DNA from 2 places in the Streptomyces thermocarboxydus genome. Region 2 is predicted to be linked to the other one. Evidence: riboswitches for the same ligand, from Rfam matches in the RefSeq annotation. Region 2 holds a riboswitch; the other holds the start of a gene.
The links. A riboswitch is a leader RNA that binds a small molecule or an ion and turns the genes downstream of it on or off. The one in region 2 is predicted to bind S-adenosylmethionine.
Positions count from the first base shown of each region.

Region 1 (14,135 bases), 1.3 Mb from region 2:
CACCTGCCGCGCGATGTCGTCGGGCAGCAGCGCGAAGTACTCGGGAGGCGCCCACGGCGTGTGCGAGAAGTGCCCGATGCGCAGGTCGGGGCGCAGCTCGCGGAGCATGCCGGGGACCAGGGTCAGGTGGTAGTCCTGCACCAGCACGGCCGCGCCCTCGGCGGCCTCCTCGGCCAGCGCCTCGGCGAACGCGCGGTTGTACGTCTCGTACGACGCCCACTGGCGGCGGAACTCGGCGTCGAACACCGGCTCCAGCGGAGTCTGGTACAGCATGTGGTGGACGAACCACAGCACCGAGTTCGCGATGCCGTTGTAGGCGTCCGCGTGCACGTCGGCCGGGATGTCCAGCATCCGCACGCCGTCCACCGCGACGCCGCGCCGCACGGCCTCGCGGTCGCCGTCGGACAGTGCCGAGCACACCCACAGCGAGCCCGATCCGGAGCCGATGGCCGAGAGGCCGGAGACCAGTCCTCCGCCGCCCCGCTTGCTCCTCAGCGAACCGTCGTCCGCGACCGCGTACGACACGGGCCCCCGGTTGGAGGCGACCAGCACCTGAGCTGCACCGAAGCTTGAAGCCATACGCCTCAACCTAGCCCGGCCCCCCGGGCCTCAAACGTGCCGGTGCGTCACACCGGCCGGGCGTGGACGAGGTCAGGCCACCCGGCCGCACCGGGCCGGCCGGCGGGGTCGGGCCACCCCGGGGGCACGGGGCGGCCCGGCAGGGTCACGCCACCCGGCGCGCGTGGTACTCCGCGATGTCCGTCATCGGCGGCCGCTCCTCGGTGTCCACCGAGTACGTGCGCGGCTCGAAGGCGTCCCCGGTGCGCTCGAACTGGGTCAGCGAGGGCCGCAGCAGATGTGCGCGGGCCAGCCGCAGCTGGGCGGTGCGGTAGATCGCGGCGGCCATCCGGCCCAGCGCCTGCCCGTCCTGGTGCCGGTGCTTGCGCACGCCCACGTCCACCTGCGCCAGCGCGTCCAGGCCCACCAGGTGCAGCGCGTCGACCAGCATGCCCAGCTCGACGCCGTACCCGACGGGGAACGGGAGCTGTTCCAGGAGACTGCGGCGGGCCGCGTACTCGCCGCCCAGCGGCTGCACGAACCCGGCGAGCTGCGGCCAGTGCATGTTGAGCAGCGGGCGCGCCATCAGCTCCGTGACCCGGCCGCCCTGTCCGGCGCCGGCGCCGGTGGTGCTCCCGTCGGCCCGGGTCATCGGCCGGTCGTACATGGCCTTCACGAGCTGGATGCCGGGGTCGGTGAGCAGCGGGCCGACGACGCCGGTGACGAAGTCGGAGGAGAAGTCCTTCAGGTCGGCGTCGACGAAGCACACGATGTCGCCGCGGGTGACCAGCAGGGACCGCCACAGCACCTCGCCCTTGCCGGGCACGGCCGGTATCCGGGGCAGGATCGAGTCCCGGTGCACCACCCTCGCGCCCGCCGCCGCGGCCACCTCGGAGGTGCGGTCGGTCGAGCCGGAGTCGATCACCACGACCTCGTCGACCAGCGGCACCTGGAGCACCAGGTCGTGCCGGATGACGGAGACGATCTCCCCGACGGTGGCCTCCTCGTCCAGCGCGGGCAGCACCACGCTCACCGACTGTCCCGAGGCCCGTTTCGCCGCCAGGACCCGGTGCAGGGGACGGTCGGCGACCGACCAGGAGCGCTCGATCAGCCAGCGCTCGACTTCTTCCAGCACGGTCCGGGCTCCTCACTGGCCGGTGATCCATCTCGGGGTTCGGACGGCTCGCTCCGCCGTCCGGGCCTTCGGTTACAGTCTTGAACAACGCCGACGGGCCCCGCATCCCGGGGTCGCACGGCGCACAACTGAACACCGCTCATCCAGAGGGGCAGAGGGATACGGCCCGATGAAGCCCCGGCAACCCTCCAGTCGGTTCCTGTCACGCGGACGTGGCGAGGCTCCCGGCTAGGGAAGGTGCCAAATCCGTCTCGCGGCGAAGTGCGTCGTGAGGAAGATGAGGAGAAAGGGCCTCGCCTCCATGGCTGTGCAGACTGTTGCAAGCACCACCGACTCCGCGAACTCCGTAGACCTGGGTCCCGCCGCCGCGCTGTCCTGCCGCGAGTGCGGCCACCGTGTGCCCCTCGGCCCCGTCTTCGCCTGCGAGGAGTGTTTCGGCCCGCTGGAGATCGCCTACGACTTCTCCGGGTACGACACCGAAGAGCTCCGCAAGCGCATCGAGGCGGGTCCTGCGAACATCTGGCGCTACGCGCCGCTGCTGCCCGTCCCCGCGGACGTGGCGACCAAGCCCAACCTGAACCCCGGCTGGACCAAGCTCGTCCAGGCCGACAACCTGGCCCGCGAGCTGGGCGTCACCGGCGGCCTCTACGTCAAGGACGACTCCGGCAACCCCACGCACTCCTTCAAGGACCGCGTCGTCGCCCAGGCCCTGGAGGCCGCGCGCGCCTTCGGCTTCACCACGCTGTCCTGCTCCTCCACCGGCAACCTGGCCGGCGCGGTCGGCGCCGCCGCCGCCCGGGCCGGCTTCCGCTCCTGCGTGTTCATCCCGCACGACCTGGAGCAGGGCAAGGTCGTCATGGCCGCCGTCTACGGCGGCGAGCTCGTCGGCATCGAGGGCAACTACGACGACGTGAACCGTTTCTGCTCCGAGCTGATCGGCGACCCGGCCGGCGAGGGCTGGGGCTTCGTCAACGTCAACCTGCGGCCGTACTACGCCGAGGGCTCCAAGACCCTCGCGTACGAGATCTGCGAGCAGCTCGGCTGGCGCCTGCCCGACCAGCTGGTCGTCCCGATCGCCTCCGGCTCGCAGCTCACGAAGATCGACAAGGGGCTGCAGGAGCTGATCAAGCTCGGGCTCGTCGAGGACAAGCCGTACAAGATCTTCGGCGCCCAGGCCGAGGGGTGCTCGCCGGTGTCCACCGCCTTCAAGGCGGGGCACGACGTCGTCCGCCCGCAGAAGCCGGACACCATCGCCAAGTCGCTGGCGATCGGCAACCCGGCGGACGGGCCGTACGTGCTGGACATCGCCCGGCGCACGGGCGGCGCCGTGGAGGACGTCACGGACGCGCAGGTGGTCGACGCGATCAAGCTGCTGGCGCGCACGGAGGGGATCTTCGCGGAGACCGCGGGCGGGGTCACGGTCGGCGTGACGAAGAAGCTGATCGAGGACGGGCTGCTGGATCCGTCCCTCACGACCGTGGTGCTGAACACCGGGGACGGGCTCAAGACGCTGGACGCGGTGGCGGGGACGGGGCTCACGGCGACGATCCGGCCCAGTCTGGAGTCGTTCCGTGAGGCTGGGCTCGTCTAGCAGCTTCGTTGCCGTCCGCGGGCCAGTGGGGGTTCTTCGCGCCCACGCGGCGGTAGCCGCACATCGAGCACGGCCCCGCGCCCCTGAGTACGTCATCCGACCGGAGGTTCAAAAGTGAGCGTTACCGTCCGCATCCCCACCATCCTGCGCACCTACACGGGTGGCAAGGCCGAGGTCGTCGCCGAGGGGGCCACCCTGGGCGAGGTCATCCAGGACCTGGAGAAGAACCACACGGGCATCGCCGCCCGCGTCCTGGACGACCAGGGCAAGCTGCGCCGGTTCGTGAACGTGTACGTCAACGACGACGACGTGCGCTTCGAGCAGGGGCTCGAGACGGCCACCCCCGAGGGCGCCGGCGTCTCGATCATTCCGGCGGTCGCCGGAGGCTGATCATTACCTTCGGTAATGACCGTTACCGAGCGTTTATGGCATTGCCCCCTCCGTGAGAGATGCGGAGGGGGCAATTCCATGGGGTTGAGCGCGGTAGAGTTGGGGAACGCGCTCCCGATCCGAAGATCGGGAACCCTGAATTCCTGCCGCAGACCCGACTGGATGTAGCCAAAGTGCGGGCTCCTTTCGCGGCTTTTGTCACCTTTGCCCGGCCCGACTTGCCCTGAATTCTGGCGAATTCTTGCCACATTCCGGACCGGTGGCGTCCAGATTTCTCGTCCGATTGACCTGTTGCAGACGGCAGTTGGACAGATACATTCAGCCGCGGTCGACGCGTTCCGGCGCACGCCCCCAACCGTTGGGGGGTGAGGTCTGACCCGGGTCCGCGAAGTGTGGATCTGTGCAAGGGCCAGTAATAGGGGAGTTAGGCATGGCTCAGGGCACCGTCAAGTGGTTCAACGCGGAGAAGGGGTACGGCTTCATCGCGGTCGACGGTGGTGCGGATGTTTTCGTCCACTACAGCGCCATCCAGATGGACGGCTACCGCACCCTTGAAGAGGGCCAGCGGGTCGAATTCGAGATCTCGCAGGGTCAGAAGGGCCCGCAGGCCGACATGGTTCGCGTCACCGCCTGAACGCGCTACCAGCCGCACGCGACATCTTCTGCCGGCGACAGGGCCCGCACCCCCCGGGGTGCGGGCCCTTCGTCGTGCCCGGACCCGGCGTGTTCGCCCGCGGCTGAGTGGGGGCGCAACCCCTTGGTACATCTGGCGCGCACGCCTACGCGCCGCCGAAGCGCCTTGCACTCTCGGGGGTCGAGTGCTAATCATTGGCGTTAGCACTCTGAAGGTGAGAGTGACAACGAAGGACCGGGTCGGTGAGGCCCGCCAGGTCAGGTGGGGCAAGGAACCACCCGGCCGGCGAGCCGTCCGTCGCGGGCGCGGGCGCGGTCCGAAGGAATCACCCCCAGTCCTGGAGGGACCACTTCACATGGCCAAGATCATCGCGTTCGACGAGGAGGCGCGGCGCGGCCTCGAGCGCGGCATGAACCAGCTCGCGGACGCCGTGAAGGTGACGCTCGGCCCCAAGGGCCGCAACGTCGTCCTCGAGAAGAAGTGGGGCGCCCCCACGATCACCAACGATGGTGTCTCCATCGCCAAGGAGATCGAGCTCGAGGACCCGTACGAGAAGATCGGCGCCGAGCTGGTCAAGGAAGTCGCCAAGAAGACGGACGACGTCGCCGGTGACGGTACGACCACGGCGACCGTTCTCGCCCAGGCCCTGGTCAAGGAGGGCCTGCGCAACGTCGCCGCCGGCGCCAACCCGATGGCCCTGAAGCGCGGTATCGAGAAGGCCGTCGAGGCGGTCTCCGCCGCCCTGCTGGAGCAGGCGAAGGACGTGGAGACCAAGGAGCAGATCGCTTCCACGGCGTCCATCTCCGCCGCCGACGTCCAGATCGGCGAGCTCATCGCCGAGGCCATGGACAAGGTCGGCAAGGAAGGCGTCATCACCGTCGAGGAGTCCCAGACCTTCGGTCTGGAGCTGGAGCTCACCGAGGGTATGCGCTTCGACAAGGGCTACATCTCGGCGTACTTCGCCACCGACATGGAGCGTATGGAGGCCGTCCTCGACGACCCGTACATCCTGATCGCCAACTCCAAGATCTCCTCGGTCAAGGACCTGCTCCCGCTGCTGGAGAAGGTCATGCAGTCGGGCAAGCCGCTGCTGATCATCGCCGAGGACGTCGAGGGCGAGGCCCTGTCGACCCTGGTCGTCAACAAGATCCGCGGCACCTTCAAGTCCGTCGCCGTCAAGGCCCCGGGCTTCGGTGACCGCCGCAAGGCCATGCTCGGCGACATCGCCATCCTCACGGGCGGCGAGGTCATCTCCGAGGAGGTCGGCCTCAAGCTGGAGAACGCCACCCTCGACCTGCTGGGCAAGGCCCGCAAGGTGGTCATCACCAAGGACGAGACCACCATCGTGGACGGCGCCGGCTCCGCCGACCAGGTCCAGGGCCGCGTGAACCAGATCCGCGCCGAGATCGAGAACAGCGACTCGGACTACGACCGCGAGAAGCTGCAGGAGCGCCTGGCGAAGCTCGCCGGCGGTGTGGCCGTCATCAAGGCCGGCGCCGCCACCGAGGTGGAGCTCAAGGAGCGCAAGCACCGCATCGAGGACGCCGTGCGCAACGCCAAGGCGGCCGTCGAGGAGGGCATCGTCGCCGGTGGTGGCGTGGCCCTGCTGCAGGCCTCCCAGGTGTTCGAGAAGCTGGAGCTCGAGGGTGACGAGGCGACCGGCGCCCAGGCCGTGAAGCTCGCGCTCGAGGCCCCGCTGAAGCAGATCGCCGTGAACGCCGGCCTCGAGGGCGGTGTCGTGGTGGAGAAGGTGCGCAACCTGACCCCGGGCCACGGCCTGAACGCCGCGACCGGCGAGTACGTCGACCTGGTCAAGGAAGGCATCATCGACCCGGCCAAGGTGACGCGCTCCGCGCTGCAGAACGCCGCGTCGATCGCCGCGCTGTTCCTCACCACCGAGGCCGTCATCGCCGACAAGCCGGAGAAGGCCGCGGCCCCGGCCGGCGGCGGCATGCCGGGCGGTGACATGGACTTCTGAGCCTGACCCGTCAGGTTCGGACCCGTCCGAAGACCGGAGGGCGGCACTCCCCGCACAGGGGGTGCCGCCCTTCGGCGTGTCCGGACGCCTCACAGGGTGACCGGCGTCACAGGTGCGGCCGGGGGAGGGACGGGAATGACCGTCGCGTCGCGCGGGTTCGACGAAGGGTGCGTTCCATGCACGTACACATACCGTCGAGTATCCGCGAGGAGCCCTCCTGATGACCGTCGCCGCCTCCGAGACCACCGGACGTGCCGCCGAGATCCTGGCCCGGCCGGTCGCCCTGAACGGGCTGACCGTGCCCAACCGCATCGTCATGGCGCCCATGACCCGTCAGTTCTCGCCGGGCGGCGTGCCGGGGGAGGACGTCGTGTCGTACTACGCGCGCCGGGCCGCCGCCGGGGTCGGGCTGATCGTCACCGAGGGCACGTACGTCGACCACCCGTCCGCCGGTATGAGCGACCGGATTCCCCGGTTCCACGGGGAGGACCAGCTGGCCGGCTGGGCGAAGGTCGCGGCGGCGGTGCACGAGGCCGGGGGCCGCATCATGCCGCAGCTGTGGCACGTCGGCACGGTCCGCGAGCAGGGGAAGCCGCCCTTCCCGGAGGCGCCGGCGGTCGGCCCGTCGGGGCTGCGCCTGGACGGCACCGAGGGCGGCAAGGCCATGACCCAGGCCGACATCGACGACGTCGTGGCGGCGTTCGCCAAGGCGGCGGCCGACGCCGAGCGCATCGGCTTCGACGGCGTGGAGCTGCACGGCGCCCACGGCTACCTCATCGACCAGTTCCTGTGGGCGGGCACCAACCGCCGCACCGACGCCTACGGCGGCGACCCGGTGGCCCGTACCCGGTTCGCCGTTGAGATCGTGCAGGCCGTGCGCTCGGCGGTGTCGCCCGGCTTCCCGGTGGTCTTCCGCTTCTCGCAGTGGAAGTCCGACAACTACGGCGCCCGGCTCGCCGAGACCCCGCAGGAGCTGGAGGCGATCCTCGCCCCGCTCGCCACGGCCGGCGTCGACGCCTTCCACGCGTCCACGCGCCGCTACTGGCTCCCGGAGTTCGACGGCTCCGACCTCAACCTGGCCGGCTGGGCCCGCAAGCTGACGGGCCGTCCGGCGATCACCGTCGGATCGGTGGGCCTGGACGGCGAGTTCGGCCGCGCGTTCCTCGGTGAGGGCGCCGAACTGCGCGGGATCGACGACCTCCTCGACCGTCTGGAGCGGGACGAGTTCGACATGGTCGCGGTGGGCCGCGCGGTCCTCCAGGACCCGGAGTGGGCGGCGAAGGTGCTGGCCGGCCGCTTCGACGAGCTGACGTCGTACGACGCGGCGTCGCTCACGTCGCTGAGCTGAGCTGAGCTGAGCCGAGTCCGGGCGCGGCCCGCGGACCGAGGCGCGGCACCCCTGGTCAGGGGTGCCGCGCCTTTGTGTTGCGTGCTCCATGTCATGCGACCGTCACGCACTTTTCATTTGCTTGCGTCAATCAAGGAGCATAAAGTTGCCTGAGTCAAGCAGAGACATACTCTTCCGGAGACCTCCCTCATGTCCGACGCACCCGAAGAATCCGTCACGACCGGCACCGCCGCGCCGCCGAAAACGGGTGCCGTAGTGCCCGTGCTGGCGCTCGGCGGGATCGTCGTCTCGCTGATGCAGACGCTCGTGATCCCGATCGTGGGGCAGCTGCCGCAGTATCTGAACGCCTCGGCGTCGGACGCCGCCTGGGCCGTCACCGCCACCCTGCTGGCCGCCGCCGTCGCCACGCCCGTGATGGGCCGGCTCGGCGACATGTACGGCAAGCGGCGCATGCTGCTGCTCAGCATGGTCATGCTGGTCGTCGGCTCCGTCGTCGCCGGGCTCAGCGACAGCCTCACCCCGATGATCGTGGGCCGCGCCCTCCAGGGGCTGTCGTCCGGCGTCATCCCGCTGGGCATCAGCATCCTGCGCGACGAGCTGCCCGCGGAGCGGCTCGGCTCCGCCACCGCGATGATCAGCGCCTCGCTCGGCGTCGGCGGTGCGCTCGGCCTGCCGCTGGCCGCGCTGATCGCCGACAACTTCGACTGGCACGCGCTGTTCTGGACCTCCGCCGCGCTGGGCGCCGTCGCGCTCGTGCTGGTCCTCGCGCTGGTGCCCGAGTCGAAGGTGCGGACCGGCGGACGGTTCGACGTGGTGGGCGCGGCCGGCATGGCGGCCGGACTGGTCTCCCTGTTGCTGGCGATCTCCAAGGGCGCCGACTGGGGCTGGACCAGCGGCACCACGCTCGGCCTGTTCGCCGCGGCCGTCGTCGTCCTGCTCGCCTGGGGCTTCTTCGAACTGCGCACCGAGCGCCCGCTGGTGGACCTGCGCACCACCGCCCGCCCCCAGGTGCTGATCACCAACCTCGCCTCCGTGGCGATCGGCTTCGCGATGTTCTCCATGTCGCTGGTCATCCCGCAGGTGCTGCAGCTGCCCGAGCAGACCGGCTACGGTCTCGGCCAGTCGCTGCTGAGCGCCGGTCTGGTCATGGCGCCGTCCGGCCTGGTGATGATGGCGCTGGCCCCGGTCTCCGCGCTGGTCACTCGCGCGCGGGGGCCGAAGGTGACGCTGATGATCGGCGCGCTGATCGTGGCCGCGGGCTACGGGCTGAACGTCGCGCTGATGAGCGAGGTCTGGCACTTCGTGCTGGCGTCCTGCGTCATCGGCGCCGGCATCGGTTTCTGCTACGGCGCCATGCCGACCCTGATCATGGGCGCCGTGCCCGCCTCCGAGACGGGCGCCGCGAACAGCCTCAACACGCTGATGCGCTCCATCGGCACGTCCGTGGCGAGCGCGGTCGCCGGTGTGGTGCTGGCGCAGATGACCACGCGGTTCGGCACGTACGCGCTGCCGTCCGAGGACGCGTTCCGCACGGTCCTCGCCCTCGGCGCGGGCGCGGCGCTGCTCGGCTTCGTGGTGGCGGCGTTCATCCCGAAGCAGCGGGGCGCCGCCGGGGCGGAGTCCCTCGTCACCGAGGGCGCGGACGGGACGGCGGAGCCGGCGAAGGCGTGACACCTGCGGGCGGGTGGGCGGAGTGCTCACCCGCGCCCGGACGAAACCGGCGGCCACCGTCCCGATGCCCTCGGGACGGTGGCCGCCGTTCTGCTGTCGGCGAGGGAGGCCCCTCAGAGGTTCCCCATCGGCTCGATGTCGACGTGGACGGGGTTGCCCCACACCCGCAGGACCTCGTAGTCGGTGAACTCGTGGACGACCCGGTAGGCCATCGCCGGGCGCGCGGAACGGAGTTGGGCCTTGACGAAGAGTTCCGCCTCGCGGCGGTCACGGCGGGGGGTGCCGCAGAGCTGCCACGCCTGGCCGTTCCACATCTCCGGCAGCCAGCGCTGCTGCGGTTGCGGGCGGTCGCCGCGTACCCCGTAGCGGGAGGGGGCGGGACCGGCGGGGCGGGCCTGCGGGGCCGGACCGTTGAACTCGGCGCGGCGGGCGGCGCGGCGCCGCGTCTCGCAGAGCAGGCACAGGTCCGGGGCGCTCTCGTCGACCGGCCCGGTGGGGTGCTCGGCGCAGCGCGTGGTGGGCGGCGCCGTGGTCACGGTGTCCTCCAGCAGGTCGAGCGCCCGCCGCAGGTCGTTGCGCACCTCGTGCAGCTTGGCGTCCGGGGTGTCGGCGGAGAGCGCCTCGCCGTGCTCACCGAGCACACGCAGCGCCCGGCCGAGGGCGGTGAGCTGTGCGTGGTTCATGGTGGTCTCCGTGTGGGTGGGGCCGGTGCTCCCAGCGTGCACCACGAAGCGCGGCCAGGGTGGCCCTGGTGCCGGAACGGCCAGGCCCTACGATGCCTGGTCGGACGGACGGCTGTCGAAAGGGCGGGGGAAAAGATGAGGGGGACCGGGGCGGTACCGGTGCCGGACGGCGCCGAGGACGTCCGGCCCGCGGGGGAGCGGCGCGAGGTCGGCACCTCCCTGCTGTGGGCCTTCGGGGTGACGGCCGGGCTGCTCCTGGGTGCCGCCGTCGCCGCGTGGGTCACGTGGCTGGGGGTCGTCGTCGGCCTGGCGGCCGTCGCCGTCGCGGCGTGCCTCGTGGGCGGCGCCTGGCACCGTGCAGGCGCGGCGGTCACGGTCTCCTTCGGGGGTTTCGCCCTGATGATGTTCGCGTCTCCCGCCGTGTACGAGGGGTACATGGGGGCGGTGGGCGAGCCGGTGGACGCCGTGGTCGTCCAGGTCGTCGACGAGGAGCGCCGACGGGGACCGAGCATGTTCTGCACGCTCCGGGAGCTGAACGGCGAGCGGCGCGTCCACCGGGTCTCCCAGCAGGAGAACTGCTTCGGGCAGGCGAAGGCGGGCGACCGGGTCACGATCGTCAAGGATCCGCTGGATCTCCTCGACCCGCGGATGCCGGACGGCCCGGAGCAGGAGGACAGCCGACGGATCACCCTCGCCGCCACCGTCGGCCTGACCGCGCTCGTCCTCGGCACCACGGTGTACGCGGGGCTGCGACGCCGGGGTTAGGCCCTCACCGGGGCCCACCTCTCATCGGGGGCCCGCCCCTCACCCGCCCGTGCGGGACAGCGCCGCCCGCAGATGGCCGTCGGCCTCGGCGAGGAGGCGGGCCGCCGTCGGGCCGTCCACGCCGGCCAGCAGGACCAGGATCGCGTTCTTCACTTCGCCGTCCGTGGCGGCCAGGGCGCGCTCCACCGCGTCGTCGTCCGCGCCCGTGACCTGGGCGACGATCCGGCGGGAGCGGGCGCGCAGCTTCTCGTTGGAGGCGCGTACGTCGACCATCAGGTTCCCGTACGTCTTGCCGAGCCGGATCATCGTGATCGTCGAGATCATGTTCAGCACGAGCTTCTGCGCCGTGCCGGCCTTCAGGCGGGTGGAGCCGGTGAGGAACTCCGGGCCCACGACCACCTCGATGCCGTGCTCGGCCGCCGCCGCGAGCGCGCTGTCCCGGTTGCACGACAGCCCCAGGGTGAGCGCCCCGCGCTTCCGGGCGTACGTGACGGCGCCGACCGCGTACGGGGTGCGCCCCGAGGCGGAGATGCCGACCACCGTGTCGTCGGGGGTGAGGCCGAGCGCGGCGAGGTCGGACTCGGCCAGCTCGGGGGAGTCCTCGGCGCCCTCGACCGGGCTCACCATGGCCCGGGGGCCGCCCGCGATCAGGCCGACGACCCGCGACGGGTCGGTGTTGAAGGTCGGCGGGCACTCGGAGGCGTCCAGCACGCCCAGCCGCCCCGCCGTGCCCGCGCCCGCGTAGATCAGCCGCCCGCCCCGCGCCATCCGCTCCGCGACGGCGTCGATCGCGGCGGCGATCGCCGGCACCTGCTCGGCGACGGCGCCCGCGACCGAGGCGTCCTCGGCGTTCATCAGGCGAGCGATCTCGGGCGTGGGCAGCCGGTCGACGTCCGCCAGCTCCGGCCGGAACGCCTCGGTGGTCAGGGTCTCGAGCTGGGAGCGCAGATCACGGTCGCGGGAGGCGGAGGTCATGGGCGGGGTTCTTTCGGTCGGGGCCGGCGGCTCGGAAGGGGTACGGCGGGGGCGCGCACGCGGCTCGTGCGCGGCGGGGTCCGCCCTCACGGGCCCTTGCGGGTCGCCCGGTGCCGGTGCGCCAGCGCCTCGTACGACGCCGAGAGGGCGGGCGCGGCGGCGTCGTAGGTGCGCTGGGCGACGCCCACGAACAGGCAGTCCACGACGAGCAGTTGACCCGTACGGGAGGACATCGCGGCCGGGCGCAGCTCGCTCTCGCGGGCCGTGGAGGTGGTGAGGACGTGGTCGGCGTACTGCGTGACGGGGCTGTCGGGGCGGCCGGTGACCGCGACCGTCGTGGCGCCCCGCTCGAAGGCCACCCGGAGCGGCTCGATGACGTCGCCGGTGGTGCCGGAGTGGGTGATGGCGATCGCCACGTCCCCGGAGCGCAGCTGCACGGCGTTGGTCACCGCGAGGTGCGGGTCGCTGTGGGCGTGCGCCATCAGGCCTATGCGCAGCAGTTTCTGGGTGAGATCCTGGGCGACCAGCCCCGACGCGCCGACGCCGTACACATCGGTGCGGCGGGCGCCCGCGAGGGCGGTCACGGCGGCGGCGAGCTGGACGGTGTCCAGTCCGGCGGCCGTGTCGGCGAGGGTCTGCTGCTCGTCGTAGGCGAGCTTGGCGACGACGTCGGCGATGGGGTCGTCCACGGCGATGTCGGTGGTGATCGCGGGAGCGCGCCCGGACTGCTGCTGGGCGGCGAGCCCGGCCAGGGCGAGCCGCAGGTCGCGGTAGCCCGGGTAGCCGAGCAGGCGGGCCGTGCGGACGACGGTGGCCTCGCTGGTGCCGGTCAGCTCGGCGAGGCCGGTGACCGTGAGCGCCGCGCAGCCGGCCGGGTCGTCGGCGACGGCCTCGGCGACGCGCTGCATGGAGCGCGTCATCGACGGGGCGAGCGTGCGCACCTTGGCCGCGAGGGCGGCGGGCGCGGGCGGAGCGGGTGAGGCGCCGGCGCTCCCGAAAATTTCCTTCACGTCATTGGTCACGAAATGAAAGATATTTTCGTCGCGGGCTCCTGGTCAAGAGTGCGCACAATGGGGACATGGACCCCCAGCGTGAACCCGGCCCCACTCCGCCCCTGGAACAAGCGTTGCACGCGGCGCGCGCCCTCGTGCTGGCCGACCTGATGGCGCGCGGGGTCGCCGAGGCGGACGTGGTGTCACTGGTGGAGGACTCCGTGTCGCACCGCCGCTGGTGGGTCGAGCAGTGGCCGGAGGGCGCCGGCTTCCTGGCCGGTCTTGTCGCGCAGGACGTGCAGGACGCCCTGCTCGAGCGGTACGGACGCTGGCCGCTGTGCCCGGTGTGCGGCAGCGGCGACCCGCACGCGCTGGAGATCGAGCCGGAGCTGGGCCCCGACCCGCACTGGGTGTGCCACAAGGCGGGCGTGAAGGTCGCGGCGGTCGGCGGACTCGGCGAGACGGGCGCCTCGTGACGGTGTACATCGACCCGCCCACCTGGCCGGGCCACGGCCGCCTCTGGTCCCACCTGGTGAGCGACGTCTCCTACGCCGAGCTGCACCTCTTCGCCGCAGGCCTGGGCGTGCCCCGCCGCGCCTTCGAACGCGACCACTACGACATCCCGGAGCACCGGTACGCGGACGCGGTGCGCGCGGGCGCGGTGGAGGTCAGCAGCCGCGAGGTGGTGCGGCTGCTGCACGGGGCGGGACTGCGGCGGCGCAAGCGGACGGGGCGGGCCTCGGATCAGGCGCGCAGCTCGTAGGTGATCTGGTTCTCGTGCCGGGACACCTCGGTGAACCCGGCGCGGGTGACGACCTTCTGCGACGGCACGTTGGTCTCGTCGACGACGGCCACCACGGTGTGCACGGTGTCCTGTGCGAGCGCCCACGCCGACAGGGTGCGCAGGGCCTCGGTCGCGTAGCCGTTCCCGCGGGCCTCCACGACGAGGTCGTAGCCGATCTCGACCCGTCCGTCGACGGGCGCGCTGTGGAAGCCCATCGCGCCCACCGCGCGGTCGTCCTCCCGGCGGACCAGCACGTACGTGCCCCACTCGGGGTGGTACGCGCCCTCCTCGTACTGCTTGACCCCGATGCCGGCGCCCACACGCGTGCCGTCGGCGGGGGCGCCGCCCGCCCAGGTGAAGCCGCCGTCCCCCGCGAGGGCCAGACTCGCGGCGACCGCGGGGGTGGCGCCCTCCAGGTCGAGCCGCTCGGAGCGCAGGACGGGGTTGTTGCACCAGCGCCAGCTGCTGACCGGCTCCCGCCCCTCCAATTCGCCGCGGCCGGTGGCCCACAGCAGCGTCGGCCAGGGCGCGGGGCCCGGCTTCACGCGCGGGAAGATCCGCGTCAGCACGAACTCGCAGAGCTCGGCGGGCGGTTCGTAGGCGATGCCCAGCCCCTCGGCCATGTCGTGCG
Region 1 covers NZ_CP058273.1:3,172,498-3,186,632, reverse strand. Annotated here, with positions in the region: gene AY578_RS14555 (alpha,alpha-trehalose-phosphate synthase (UDP-forming)) at 1-579, opposite strand, end outside; gene AY578_RS14550 (glucosyl-3-phosphoglycerate synthase) at 725-1,693, opposite strand; SAM riboswitch class I at 1,830-1,977, shown strand; gene thrC (threonine synthase) at 1,995-3,284, shown strand; gene AY578_RS14540 (ubiquitin-like small modifier protein 1) at 3,399-3,674, shown strand; gene AY578_RS14535 (cold-shock protein) at 4,105-4,308, shown strand; gene groL (chaperonin GroEL) at 4,664-6,286, shown strand; gene AY578_RS14525 (NADH:flavin oxidoreductase) at 6,507-7,634, shown strand; gene AY578_RS14520 (MFS transporter) at 7,824-9,305, shown strand; gene AY578_RS14515 (hypothetical protein) at 9,419-9,988, opposite strand; gene AY578_RS14510 (hypothetical protein) at 10,124-10,753, shown strand; gene murQ (N-acetylmuramic acid 6-phosphate etherase) at 10,793-11,728, opposite strand; gene AY578_RS14500 (MurR/RpiR family transcriptional regulator) at 11,815-12,750, opposite strand; gene AY578_RS14495 (DUF8819 family protein) at 12,807-13,196, shown strand; gene AY578_RS14490 (DUF4031 domain-containing protein) at 13,193-13,483, shown strand; gene AY578_RS14485 (GNAT family N-acetyltransferase) at 13,465-14,135, opposite strand, start outside.
Region 1: another riboswitch for S-adenosylmethionine. It lies ahead of thrC (threonine synthase); the one in region 2 lies ahead of AY578_RS08765 (aminotransferase class V-fold PLP-dependent enzyme).

Region 2 (14,135 bases):
GCTCCTTCTCGGGAGAGTGATCGCGCGAGCGAGGGTTCGAAGGCAGACCCTAGTGATTCTCTTGTGATCAGTTCAAATCCCCGGGCACAAAATCTCCGCTACAGCGCGTTTATTACGTGACAACTCACCTGCAGTGACGCCGTCCTGACGCTACGTTGCGTGAGGGTTCCGTCAATTCAGGCATTGAGCCTGTACGTTACACGAGGGACGGAAGTGCTCAGATACTAAGAAAGCCTTTTGAGGAGCACGGCGGACGCGACGGGGCGCGCGCCGGCGCGTGCGACCCCGTCGGCGACCTCACGGTCGGTGGAGGCGACGATGACGGGCCGCCCCGGCGGCTCGGCGCGCACGAGCTGGCGGATCAGCTCGTCGGCGGTGACGCCCGGCTTGGAGAACAGCACCCGCACCCCGCGCGGCGGCGCCAGCAGCACCGGCGCGGCCAGTTCGGCCCCGTCGAAGACGCAGGTGACCTCGGCGCCGGTCTGGGCGGCGAGCTGCGCGAGCTGGCCGAGCAGCCGCAGCCGCTGCTTCTCCAGCGGCATCTGCGGATAGCCGGTCTTGGTGACGTTGTAGCCGTCGACCACCAGATGCGCCTGCGGCAGGGCGAGGAGCTGGTCGAGGACGGCCGGGTCGTCCTCGGACAGCGCGCGGGCGGCGATGTCCTTGGGGGTCATCCGGCCCGGCTCGACGGCGTCCACGGTCTCCGCGGGCCGCACGGAGACGGGAGGCAGCGCCAGTTCGCGCCGCAGCCCCTGGGCGGCGTCGAGGACGGTGTCGAGCAGCAGCCGCACACGCATGTCCTCGACGCTGCGGCCTTCACGGGCGGCACGGCGGGCGGCCTCCAGGGCGGCCTCGGTCTCCCCGAGCCGGGCCTTGAGGCGCCGGGACTCGCTCTCGGCGGCGGACACCTGGGCCTGGCTCTCGGCGCGCACCGCGTCCATCTCGCCGCGCAGCTTGCGCAGGGCGGCCTCGCCGCGCTTGACGTCGGCGAGGGCGGACCGCAGCTTGCGGTGCAGGGAGTCGGTCTCCTTCTTCGCCGCGTCCAGCTCGGCGCGCAGCCGCTCGGTCTCGGAGCGGGTGTGCTCGCGGGCGCGGTCCAGTTCGGCGCGCAGCCGCTCCAGCTCGGCGCGGGTCTCCTCGTCGGCGCGCTCGGCGTCGGCGCGCTGCGCCTCCTCGCCGGCGGCGGTGACCAGCTTGACCCAGCCCGGCGGGCGGAGCACGTAGGCCGCGGCCGCCACATCGAGCGGGTCCGCGGCCGGGGGCGGGGAGCCGGAGTCCAGGGCGCCGGTCAGTTCCGGCTCGGCCTCTCTGAGCTTCTCCCCGATCCGCTGCCGGAACAGCGGATCGGTCTCCAGCGCCGCGGCCATCGCGTTCCCGGCGAACTTGGCGCGGCGGGTCGGGGTGAACCGGGCGTACTGCCGCAGCTGCGCGGGAAGCTCGGCGACGGTGAGCCCGCCGAAGCCGTCCGCGACGATCTGGACGACCCTGCGGCGCACCCCGTCGGGCAGCGGACGGTCGAGCACCTCGGCGGCGCCGTCCTGCGGCCCCCCGCCCGTGGTCTCCACCATCCGTCACACCCCAATGCCTGTGTGCGGCCCCGTCCGCGGGGTCGCCGTCAGCGGGGCCCGCCCCTTGTCAGGAGCCGGCGCCCGGCCTGTCCACGAGTTCCACCTGGTCCACGGCGTTGCACCAGCGGCACCGCACCGACTCGATCGTCTCATCGAGCACCTCGCGCTCCTCGACCTTGGGCTCTCCGGCCAGATCGAGGTGCACGTACTCGACGACCTTCGACGAGCGGGTGACGTCGAAGCGGGTGAGGTTGCCGCAGAGGGTGCAGCGCCACCGCGTCGAGTCCGTCGGCAGGGGAACCGTCATCGTGGCTGTTCGCCTTTCTCCAGTGTCCTTGACGCACCGGGCGGCCGGTGCGTGTGGCTCGTAACCCTACGGCCTGCCGGGCCCGCGCCGCCCGCCCGTCCACGGCGGCGAGGCGATTCGCGCGGGTGCGTCCGGTTACGTCATGCTCTGTACCCATGATCCGCAACTGGACCGCGTCGGCGGCCGGGGCGCTGAGGACCACGCCCGCCCCGGTCACCCGCACCCTGATCGTGCTGTGCTGCCTGGTCTTCCTGATCGGGCCGGCCTCGGAGCTGCACCCGGGGCACGGTTCCGGGGACGAGCTGCTCGCCGCGCAGCGTGACTACTTCCGCCGCTGGGGCGTGATCCCCGCAGACCTGTTCGACGGGTCCCCCGCGGCCGCCCTCACGCCCGCCACGGCGCTCTTCGTGCACGGAAGCTGGGTGCATCTGCTGGGCAACATGCTGTTCCTCCACGTCTTCGGGCCGATGACCGAGGCACGGCTGGGCCGGGTGCGGTTCACCCTCTGCTACGCCGGCTGCGGCTACCTCGCCCTGCTGGGGTACGCGGCCGCCAACACCGGCTCCGAGCGGTCCCTGGTCGGTGCCTCGGGGGCGATCTCGGCGCTGCTCGGAGCCTTCCTGTTCCTGTTCCCCCGCGGGCGGGTCACCAGTCTCCTGCCGTTCGCCTTCTTCCTGCCGGTACGGCTGCCGGCGTGGGCGGTGCTGCCGTTCTGGGCGGCGCTGCAGTGGGCGGCGGCCGGGCGCTCCGCGGAGGGCGGGCCGGGGGTGGCGTACCTGGCGCACCTGGTCGGGTTCGCGCTGGGCTTCGGCTGCGCATGGGTGTGGCGCGGCGGGGCGACTACAGTGAAGTCCGCCCCTGCTCCGGCCCCCGAGGGAGAGAACCAGCCGTGATCACCGCGATCGTCCTCATCAAGACCAGCGTGGACCGGATCCCCGAGATCGCGGAACAGATCGCCGCGCTGGACAGCGTCAGCGAGGTCTTCTCCGTCACCGGCACGTACGACCTGATCGCGATGGTGCGGGTGCGGGAGCACGAGGATCTCGCCGAGGTGATCCCCGGCAGGATCAGCAAGATCCCTGGTGTCGAGGGCACGGACACGCATGTGGCGTTCCGGACCTACTCGCAGCACGATCTCGAGGCGGCCTTCGCCATCGGGCTGGACAACTGACCGTCCCGGGGCTCCGCCCCGGACCCCGCTCCTCGAATGCCGGAGGGGCTGATTCAGCCCGTCCGGCGTTCGAGGACGTGGCCCTCGGACGAGGTCACGCCCGCCCGGACGGGTCCGGCACGCACCGCCCGTCCACCGTCCGGTACGTCCACCGCGCTCCGTCCCGCACCAGCTCCCGCACCGCCCGCACGAACCGTGCGACATGCTCTTCCGGCGTCCCGGCGCCGAGACTCACACGGATCGCGTTCAGCGCCCCCGCCTCCGGCGCCCCGCACTCCCCCGCGCCGCCCGTGTCGCCGCCCAGCAGCCTCCGCACCAGCGGGTGCGCGCAGAACAGCCCGTCCCGGACGCCGATGCCGTACTCGGCGGACAGCGCCGCCGCGAAGTGGGAGCTGTTCCAGCCGTCGACCACGAAGGACAGCACCCCGACCCGGGGCGCGTCATCGCCGAACAGGGACAGGAAGCGCACTTCCGGCACGTCCGCCAGCCCCTCCCGCACCGCGCGCACCAGCACGTCCTCCCGCTCGGCCAGCGCGTCGAACCCCGCCTCGGTGAGCGCCTTGCAGGCGGAGGCGATGGCGTAGGCGCCGATGACGTTGGGCGAGCCGGCCTCGTGGCGGGCGGCGGTCTCGTGCCACTGGACGTCCACTCCCCCGTCCTCGCGCCGGGCGACCGTACGGCTGGCGCCGCCGCCGGCGAGGTACGGCTCGGCCGCGCGGAGCCAGTCGGCGCGGCCGGCCAGGACGCCGGAGCCGAAGGGCGCGTACAGCTTGTGCCCGGAGAAGGCGACCCAGTCGACGCCGAGGTCCCGCACGGACACCGCGCGGTGCGGGGCGAGCTGGGCCGCGTCGAGGACGATGCGGGCGCCGTGCGCGTGCGCGGCGGCGGCGAGTTCGCGGACCGGCCACAGCTCGCCGGTGACGTTGGAGGCGCCGGTGACGCAGACCAGGGCCGGGCCGTGGGGGTCGCGGTCGGCGAGGGCGCGCTCCAGGGTCTCCACGGCCTGCGCGGGGCTGTCGGGGGCGTCGAGGAACGTCACCCGGCCCGCTCGCCGCCACGGCAGCAGCGCCGCGTGGTGCTCGGTCTCGAACACGAAGACCTCGCAGCCGTCGGGGAGGGCGGCGGCGAGCAGGTTGAGGGAGTCGGTGGTGGAGCGGGTGAACACCAACTGGTCGTCGGCGCGGCAGTCGAGGAACTCGGCGACGGTCCGGCGGGCGTTCTCGAACAGGTCGGTGGAGAGCTGGGAGAGGTAGCCGGCGCCGCGGTGGACGCTGCCGTAGTAGGGCGCGTAGGCGGCCACGTCGTCCCAGACGCGCTGGAGGGCGGGGGCGCTGGCGGCGTAGTCGAGGGCGGCGTAGGTGACCTCGCCGCCGGTGACGAGAGGGACGGCGACGTCCCGGCCGAGGACGGGCAGCGGGGCGCAGACGGACGGCTCGGCGGCGACGGTGGAGGTTTCGGCGACGGTGGCGGCAGCAGCAGGCATGACGGAACTCCCGTAGGCAGGGGGATTCCTCGCGCGAGCGGGCGGCCCGACAACGGCGCGCGCTCCAGCGCGGAGGTGAAAGTGAAAAGGGGATGCGGAAGCGGGGCTCGGAGCCCTAACTCATTCGCTTGCTCACAGAGAACTCCTCGACGACCAGGACCCCTGGTGTGCGAGGGGTCCGCGCTTGCCGTGAGCCCTGCTGCTCACGGCCTGGTCTTCACCCGGGGCACCCCGCCACGGACGGAGGGTTGCCGGACAGCCGGCCGGGGCCTGATGGCTGTCACTCATGACCTGAGAGGGAACGTACGTGAGGTGACGGCCGTCCCGCAACCCGTATCCGGATGGCGGGACGGCCGTACCGCGTCTACGCGTTGGTGGCGGCGACCCAGCGGTCGAGGACGCGCCTGGCGGCGCCGGAGTCGATGGACTCGGCGGCCTTCTCCATACCGGCGCGGATCTGCTCGGTGAGCGTGCCGCTGCCGGGCTCCAGGGCCACCAGCGCCGCCGCGGAGTTCAGCAGCACCGCGTCCCGTACGGGGCCGCGTTCGCCGTCGAGGAGGCGGCGGGCGACCTCGGCGTTGTAGGAGGCGTCGGCGCCGCGCAGCGCCTCCACCGGGACCAGCTCGACGCCGACGTCACGCGGGTCGAAGGTCTCCTCGGTGACCTTGCCGTCGCGGACCACCCACACCCGGGAGGTGCCGGTGGTGGTCAGCTCGTCCAGGCCGTCGTCGCCGCGGAACACCAGGGAGGAGTGGCCGCGTCCGGCGAACACCCCGGCCATGATGGGCGCCATCCGGGCGTCGGCGACGCCGACCGCCTGCGCCTTCACCTTCGCCGGGTTGGCGAGCGGGCCGAGGAAGTTGAACACGGTGCGGACGCCGAGCTGGCCGCGGGCGGCGGCCACATGGCGCAGCGCCGGGTGGAACTTCACCGCGAAGCAGAAGGTGATGCCGGCCTCCTCGGCGACCTCGGCGACCCGGCGCGGGGTGAGTTCGAGGTTGACGCCCAGCTTCTCCAGCACGTCGGAGGCGCCGGATGCGGAGGACGCGGCGCGGTTGCCGTGCTTGACGACCTTCGCGCCGGTGCCGGCGACGACGATCGAGGACATGGTGGAGATGTTGACCGTCTTGGCGCCGTCGCCGCCGGTGCCGACGATGTCGACGGTGGCGCCGGGCACCTCGATGACGTTGGCGTGGTCGTAGAGCGCCCGTACGCAGCCGGTGATCTCGTCGACGGTCTCGCCCTTGGCCCGCAGGGACACCGCGAACCCGGCGATCTGCGCGTCGGTCGCCTCGCCGCGCATGATCAGGTCCATCGCCCAGGCGGCCTCGTCGGCGGTCAGGTCGCGGCCGTCGAGCAGGGTGTTCAGCAGGGCGGGCCAGGAGCGGCCCGCCGCGGTGTCGCCTCCAGCGGGGGTCACAGCGCTCATGGTCGCTCCTGACGGTCGTAACGGGTCGTCGGGGACCGGAAAGGTCCCGCACCCACCCTATCCAGCCCGGGACACGGCGAAGGGCCCCCGTCCGCAGAACGGACGGGGGCCCTTCGCTGTCGTGTGGCGACGTGTGGAGCCTCGGGGATCAGTGGTGGCCGTGGCCGCTCGTGATCTCCTTGTACTCCTCGACGGTCGGCTTCGGGATCTGCGACTCCTCGCCGTAGAACCCCTTGCTGAGCTTCGCGCGCAGCTTCTCGGTGGCCTTCACCTTGCGCCGGACGCCGTTCTCGTCGACCTCCGGGCCGAGCTCGAGCGGCTTGGGCTGCTCGTGCGCGGTGAGGGTGTACAGCTGCTCCTGGCTGAGCGGCTCGTGGACCTCGATGAACTCACCGTGCGGCAGGCGCTTGATGATGCCCGACTCGCGGCCGTGCAGCACCTTCTCCTTGTCCCGGCGCTGCAGGCCGAGGCAGATCCGCTTGGTGACGACGAACGCCACCACCGGGGCGACGAAGAACGCGACCCGGACGAACCAGGTGATGGCGTTGATCGACAGGTGGAAGTGCGTGGCCCAGATGTCGTTGCCGCCGCCGACGAGGAGCACGAAGTACAGCGTGATCCAGGCGACGCCGAACGCGGTGCGCGTCGGGGCGTTGCGCGGGCGGTCCAGGATGTGGTGCTCGCGCTTGTCGCCGGTGACCCAGGACTCGATGAACGGGTACACCGCGATGGCGACCAGGACCAGCGGGAAGATCATCAGCGGGATGAACACGCCCAGGACGAGCGTGTGACCCAGGAAGTTGATCTCCCAGCCCGGCATGACACGGATCAGGCCCTCGGAGAAGCCCATGTACCAGTCCGGCTGGGCGCCGGTGGACACCATGTCCGGGCGGTACGGGCCGAGCGCCCAGATCGGGTTGATCGTGGCGATCGCCGAGACGGCCGCGAGCACACCGAAGACCAGGAAGAAGAAGCCTCCGGCCTTGGCCATGTACACCGGCAGCAGCGGCATGCCGACCACGTTCTTGTTGGTCTTGCCGGGGCCCGCGAACTGCGTGTGCTTGTGGTAGAAGACCAGGATCAGGTGCGCCACCACGAGGCCGAGCATGATGCCCGGCAGCAGCAGGACGTGGATCGAGAAGAACCGGGCCACGAAGTCGTCGCCGGGGAACTCGCCGCCGAAGAGGAAGAACGAGATGTACGTGCCGACGATCGGCACGGACAGGATCGCGCCCTCCATGAAGCGGATACCGGTGCCGGAGAGCAGGTCGTCCGGGAGCGAGTAGCCGGTGAAACCGGTGAACATGCCGAGGACGAACAGCAGGAAGCCGAACAGCCAGTTGATCTCACGCGGCTTGCGGAACGCGCCGGTGAAGAACACGCGCATCATGTGCACGAACATGCCGGCCAGGAAGACCAGGGCCGCCCAGTGGTGGATCTGCCGGATGAGCAGACCGCCGCGGACGTCGAAGCTGATGTCCAGCGTCGACTTGTAGGCCTCACTCATCAGCTGGCCCTGCAGCGGGATGTAGCTGCCGTGGTACTCCACCTCGTTCATCGACGGGTGGAAGAACAGGGTCAGGTACACACCCGTGAGGATGATGATGAGGAAGCTGTAGAGGCAGACCTCGCCCAGCATGAACGACCAGTGGTCGGGGAAGATCTTGCGCATGTTGGCCTTGGCCAGGGAGTAGATCCCCAGCCGGCCGTCGGCCCAGTCGGCGACCCGCTCGCCGGCCGGCGCCTTCCCGCGTGCGCGGGATTCGGTGCTCGTCGTAGTACTCATCCGCGCTCCCAGAAAGCAGGGCCGACGGGCTCGTCGAAGTCGCCGAGCGCCTCGAGGTAACCCTCGTCGTTCACGCCGATGCGCAGCTGCGGCAGCGGGTGACCGGCGGGACCGAAGATCACCTTGGCACCGTCGGAGAGGTCGAAGGTGGACTGGTGGCAGGGGCACAGGGCGTGGTGCGTCTGCTGCTCGTACAGGGAGATCGGGCAACCGACGTGGGTGCAGATCTTCGAGTAGGCCAGGATGCCCTCGTGCGACCACTCCAGCGAACGCTTGTCCTTGATGTCGTCCGGCTGGATGCGGACCAGCATCAGGGCGGCCTTGGCGATCTCCGTCTGGAACTCGTGGTCGTGCTCCTCCAGGCCCTCGGGCTTGGCGAAGGTCAGCGAACCCACGACCAGGTCCGACGGACGCAGCGGCTCGTTGGTGTTCATGTTGACGAGCAGCTTGCCCTTGGACCACAGGGTGTGGCGCAGCTTCGTGCCGGGCAGCGGGCCGAGGTCACGCAGCAGGACCACGCCGGAGAGCGGGAACAGGGCCAGCGCGCCGAACATGGTGTTGCGGATCAGCTTCCGGCGGCCGAGCGCCGACTCCTTGGCGCCCTGGCGGAAGTCGTCCATGACCTTCGCGCGGGTCTCGGGAGCGGCCTCGATCGGGTGACGCTCGTCGGCCAGCTCATGGTCCGACATCAGCGTGCGGGCCCAGTGGACCGCGCCGGCGCCGATGCAGAACAGGGCGAGGCCGAGCGTCATGCCCAGCGCGAAGTTCAGCGCGCTGATGTGACCGATCGGCCAGATGAAGACCGACTTGTCGACCGGGATGGTCACGTACGAGGCGATGAAGCCGACGGTGGCCAGCATCGACACCGTGAACAGCAGGGCGACCACACGCTCGGACCGCTTGGCGGCCCGCTCGTCGATGTCCTGCACCCGCGGCTCGTGGGGCGGGAGGCCCGGGTCTGCGAACGGGTTCTGCTCGTCCGCGAGCTTCACCGCGCCCTGGCTGGTGTCCTGCGCTGCGGGCAGGTTCTCTTCGGGAATGTCTTGGCTACTCATGACTTCTTGGCCTTTGCGGTCCGAGCGGCGACCCAGACGGCGACCGCGATCAGCGCGCCGAGTCCGAAGACCCAGGCGAACAGACCCTCGGAAACGGGGCCGAGGCCGCCCAGCGACAGGCCGCCGGGGCTCTCGGTCTCATCGCCGTTGACCGCGTTCAGGTACGCGATGACGTCCTTCTTGTTCTGCTCCGACAGCGTGGTGTCGGGGAAGGAGGGCATGTTCTGCGGGCCGGTGAGCATGGCCTCGTAGATGTGCTTGGGCGCGACGCCCTCCAGGCTCGGGGCGTACTTGCCGTGCGTGAGCGCACCGCCCTTGCCGGTGAAGTTGTGGCACTGCGCGCAGTTGTTGCGGAACAGCTCGCCGCCCTTGGCCGCGTCGGCGCCCTCGGGGCCGTACTGCTCCTCGGTCGGGACGGCCGGGCCGGCGCCCAGGGAGGCGATGTACGCCGCCAGCTGGTCGATCTCGGCCTGGGAGTAGATGTTCTTCTTCCGCGGGACCTGCGCGCCCTGCGAGGTGGCGGCCGGCATACGGCCGGTGCTCACCTGGAAGTCGACCGCCGCGGCGCCCACGCCCACCAGGCTCGGGCCGTCGGACGTGCCCTGACCGCCGGTGCCGTGGCAGCTCGCGCAGCCGACGGTGTAAAGCTTCTTGCCCTCCTCGATGGTGAGGGACTGGGCGGTTTCGTCGGCCTGCGCCTTGTCCGCGGGTGCGAACACGGCGTACAGCCCCCCGGTGCATGCCAGCGCGAGGAGTAGGACGACGAGCGCCGCCAGCGGATGGCGTCGTCGTGCGGAGAGCTTTTTCACGGATTACCCCGGTGTCAGGATCTTCTGCGTCGATGCTTCTGTTGGGTGCGCTGCGGTCAGCGCGCGCGGATGAGGGCCCGCCTACTTGATCATGTAGATCGTGGCGAAGAGGCCGATCCAGACGACATCGACGAAGTGCCAGTAGTAGGACACGACGATGGCCGCGGTCGCCTGCTCGTGGGTGAACCTCCGGGCCGCGTAGGTCCGGCCCAGGACCAGCAGGAAGGCGATCAGGCCGCCCGTCACGTGCAGGCCGTGGAAGCCGGTGGTCAGGTAGAAGGCCGAGCCGTACGGGTCGGAGGAGAGGGACAGTCCCTCGTGCTTGACCAGCTCGGTGTACTCGAAGACCTGGCCGCCGATGAACACCGCGCCCATGATGAAGGTGACGATGAACCAGCCCCGGAGCTTCTTCACGTCACCGCGCTCGGCGGCGAAGACGCCGAGCTGGCAGGTGAGCGAGGAGAGCACCAGGATCGTGGTGTTCGTCGCCGAGAACGGGAAGTTCAGCAGGTCGGCCTTCTCCGACCAGAAGTCGGGTCCGGTCACCGATCGCAGGGTGAAGTACATCGCGAAGAGGGCCGCGAAGAACATCAGCTCGGAACTCAGCCAGATGATGGTTCCGACGCTGGTGAGGTTCGGTCGGTTGACCGACGGGTGCGCGTGCCCGGTGTCTACTGTCGTTGCTGTCGCCACGCCGACATTATGTCGGTCGCTTATCCCGCCCTCACTCCCGGGGGTGCCGTTCGGTGTGTTCGCCCCTCCTGGACTGCCCGTATGGCCCATGGGAGCCCCTTTCGAAGCCGTGTCCGAACCGGTGTTGACGGGCGGTCCGAGGGGGTAGCATCCGCGCCATCGGTACCCGAAGTTCCCGACAGAGCCGTGCCCTCTCTCTCTTACGCGTGGAGGAACAATGCAGGCGACCGCCACGGTGCTGGTCTACAGCGACGACGCCAACACCCGGGAGCAGGTGCGGCTCGCCACCGGGCGGCGGCCGGCACCGGACGTGCCCCTCGTGGAGTTCGTCGAGTGCGCGACGCCGGCGGCCGTGCTCACGGAGCTGGACCGGGGCGGCATCGACGTGTGCGTGCTGGACGGCGAGGCCGTGCCCATGGGCGGCATGGGGCTGTGCCGGCAGATCAAGGACGAGGTCTTCAACGCCCCGCCGGTGCTGCTGCTGATGGGGCGCCCGCAGGACGCCTGGCTGGCGACCTGGAGCCGCGCGGAGGCCGCGGTGACGCTCCCGGTGGAGCCGGTGGAGTTCGCGGACGCCCTGGCTTCGCTGCTGCGCCGGAAGGCGCTGGCGGGCGCCTGAGGCCTCCGCGCGGGCCCGCGCGGCCGACGGGGCCGCCGGTCCGCCCGTGGGCGGTCGCGGCGGCCCTGCGTGTTTCATACGGCCGCGGGCCGCAGCCGTGCCGCCTGCTGTGCGGTGTCGGGGGTCTTCCCGCTGCCCGTGAGGGCGCTGCCCTCACGCCACTTGTCCCAGGTCACGTTCCAGTCGCCGAAGCCGTTGCCGAACGGCTCCATGGTGTCGCCCTCCGAGTTCACGACCTCCACCAGGTCGCCCGGGCGGAAGGTGTCGAAGAACCACTCGGCGTTGGCGGTGCTCATCCCGACGCAGCCGTGGCTGACATTGGCGTAGCCCTGCGAGCCGACCGACCAGGGGGCGGCGTGCACGTACTCGCCGCTCCAGGTGACCCGGGTGGCGAAGTGCACATCCAGGTCGTAGGACTCGGAGGAGCCCTCGGCGATGCCGACGGTGGTGCTGCGCATGCGTACGAAGCGTTCCTTGGCGAGCACCACCTTGACGCCGTTGCGGGTCTCGAAGCCGGGCTTGCCGGTGGTGACGGGGATCTGCTTGATCTCCTCGCCGTTCTTGTAGACCGTCAGCTGGTGGGCGGCGGCGTCCGTGACGGCTATCACGCGGTCGCCGGTGCGGATGGTGAGCGGTTTGGCCGCGTCGCCGCGCAGCCGGTCGCCGACCTTGATGCCCTCCAGGTTGCTGCGCACCCGGACGGTGGCGTTGGCCGGCCAGTACTCCTTGGGCCTGAAGTGCAGCTTCTTGTCGTCGACCCAGTACCAGGCGCCGCTGACGGACGGCGTGGAGTCGACCTTCAGGCCGCGTTCCACGACAGCCCGCTGCGCGGGGTCCTTGACCGGTTCGCTCAGCTCCGCGACGAGCGGCTGTCCGACGCCGTACGTGCCCGCCTCGGGGCCGAAGGTGACGCCCAGTCGCTTGGCGGCGCCGGGTTTGCCGGTGGTGAAGGTGAGGACCTTGCGGCCGGGTCTGCCGTCCTCGTCCTCGGTGCTCACCCGGACCGTGTACTCGGCGGAGGCGGCCAGCGCGGTGGTGCTGTGCCAGCGGCTGCCGTCGGCGGCCAGTTCACCCGCCAGGTGCCGTCCGGAGGCGTCCACGACGACGACGTCGGTGATGCGCCCGTCGGAGTCCTCTGCGGTGATCTCGAGGGGCTTGTCGGGGTCGGCGGGCTTGCCCTCGTCGAGGGAACCGCTGAAGGAGATCTGGTCCGCCGCGTCGTACGGCTCGGCGGACAGCGGGCTGCCGTCTGAGGAGCAGCCGGTGACGCCCGCGCCGAGGGCCGCCACCAGCAGCGCGCAGCCGGCGAGGCGGGCCCGCGGGGCGCCCGGGCCGGTGCGGGGGGACTCTGTGTCTCTCATGGCCTCACGTTAGGGAGCCGGGCGGCCCCCGGCTCACCGGGCGGCCCGAACGGGTGAGGCGGATGCGGCAGAAGCGGGAGCCCGGACCCTCCTGACGGAGTGTCCGGGCTCCCGGGTGCCTCGCGGCGTGCTACTGGGTGCGGTTCTCACCGCGGTAGTACTCGAAGACCCATCCCCACAGGCCGATCAGCAGGAGCGGCGCGGAGAAGTACATCAGCCACCAGCCGATCGCCACGCCGAGGAAGGCGAAGGCGCCGCCCGCGGCCAGGGCCAGGGGCTGCCAGCTGTGCGGGCTGAAGAACCCGACCTCGCCGGCGTCGTCGGCGACGTCCGCCTCCTTGTTGTCCTGGGCGCCCACGTCGACCCGCCGGGCGGTGAAGCCCAGGTAGAAGCCGATCATGATGCTCAGGCCGAAGGACAGGACGAGGGCAGTGGTGCCGACCGGCTCCTTCGACCACACGCCGTAGACCACGGCCATGGCCAGGAAGAAGAGGCTCAGCCACATGAACATCTTGCCCTGGATCTTCACTTGCCGGCCTCCTTGCCGCCGGAGAGGGCCTTCTCGCCGTGACCGGCGTTCTCGAGCTCGTCGAGCGCGGCGATCTCCGGGTGGTGCAGGTCGAACGCCGGGGATTCACTGCGGATCCGCGGCAGGGTGAGGAAGTTGTGCCGGGGCGGCGGGCAGGAGGTCGCCCACTCCAGGGAGCGGCCGTAGCCCCACGGGTCGTCGACCTCGACCTTCTTGCCGTACTTGGCGGTCTTCCACACGTTGTAGAAGAACGGCAGCAGCGACATGCCGAGGAGGAACGAGGCGATCGTCGAGACCGTGTTCAGGGCGGTGAAGCCGTCCGCGGCCAGGTAGTCCGCGTACCGGCGCGGCATGCCCTCGACGCCCAGCCAGTGCTGGACCAGGAAGGTGCCGTGGAAGCCGATGAACAGCGTCCAGAAGGTGATCTTGCCGAGCCGCTCGTCGAGCATCTTGCCGGTGAACTTCGGCCACCAGAAGTGGAAGCCGGCGAACATCGCGAACACCACGGTGCCGAACACCACGTAGTGGAAGTGCGCCACCACGAAGTACGAGTCGGACACGTGGAAGTCCAGCGGCGGCGAGGCCAGGATGACGCCGGTCAGACCGCCGAAGGTGAACGTGATGAGGAAGCCCAGCGTCCACAGCATCGGCGTCTCGAAGGACAGGCTGCCCTTCCACATGGTGCCGATCCAGTTGAAGAACTTCACACCGGTCGGGACCGCGATCAGGAAGGTCATGAAGGAGAAGAACGGCAGCAGCACACCGCCCGTGACGTACATGTGGTGCGCCCACACCGTCACCGACAGACCCGCGATCGCGATGGTCGCGCCGATGAGGCCCATGTAGCCGAACATCGGCTTGCGGGAGAACACCGGGATGATCTCGGAGACGATGCCGAAGAACGGCAGCGCGATGATGTACACCTCGGGGTGACCGAAGAACCAGAAGAGGTGCTGCCACAGCAGCGCTCCGCCGTTCGTCGAGTCGAAGATGTGCGCCCCGAACTTGCGGTCGGCCTCCAGGGCGAACAGCGCGGCGGCCAGCACCGGGAAGGCGAGCAGCACCAGCACACCGGTGAGCAGCACGTTCCAGGTGAAGATCGGCATGCGGAACATCGTCATGCCGGGGGCGCGCATGCAGATGATGGTGGTGATGAAGTTGACCGCGCCGAGGATGGTGCCGAAGCCGGAGAGGGCGAGGCCCATGATCCACATGTCGGAGCCGATGCCCGGCGAGCGGACCGCGTCCGACAGCGGCGAGTAGGCGAACCAGCCGAAGCTGGCGGCGCCGTCCGGCGTCAGGAAACCGCCGACCGCGATGAGCGA
Region 2 covers NZ_CP058273.1:1,872,520-1,886,654, forward strand. Annotated here, with positions in the region: gene AY578_RS08745 (NYN domain-containing protein) at 225-1,568, opposite strand; gene AY578_RS08750 (hypothetical protein) at 1,636-1,875, opposite strand; gene AY578_RS08755 (rhomboid family intramembrane serine protease) at 2,031-2,768, shown strand; gene AY578_RS08760 (Lrp/AsnC family transcriptional regulator) at 2,765-3,046, shown strand; gene AY578_RS08765 (aminotransferase class V-fold PLP-dependent enzyme) at 3,141-4,529, opposite strand; SAM riboswitch class IV at 4,705-4,821, opposite strand; gene trpD (anthranilate phosphoribosyltransferase) at 4,894-5,958, opposite strand; gene qcrB (cytochrome bc1 complex cytochrome b subunit) at 6,107-7,744, opposite strand; gene qcrA (cytochrome bc1 complex Rieske iron-sulfur subunit) at 7,741-8,799, opposite strand; gene qcrC (cytochrome bc1 complex diheme cytochrome c subunit) at 8,796-9,608, opposite strand; gene ctaE (aa3-type cytochrome oxidase subunit III) at 9,690-10,301, opposite strand; gene AY578_RS08795 (response regulator) at 10,519-10,920, shown strand; gene AY578_RS08800 (L,D-transpeptidase) at 10,995-12,281, opposite strand; gene AY578_RS08805 (cytochrome c oxidase subunit 4) at 12,412-12,810, opposite strand; gene ctaD (aa3-type cytochrome oxidase subunit I) at 12,807-14,135, opposite strand, start outside.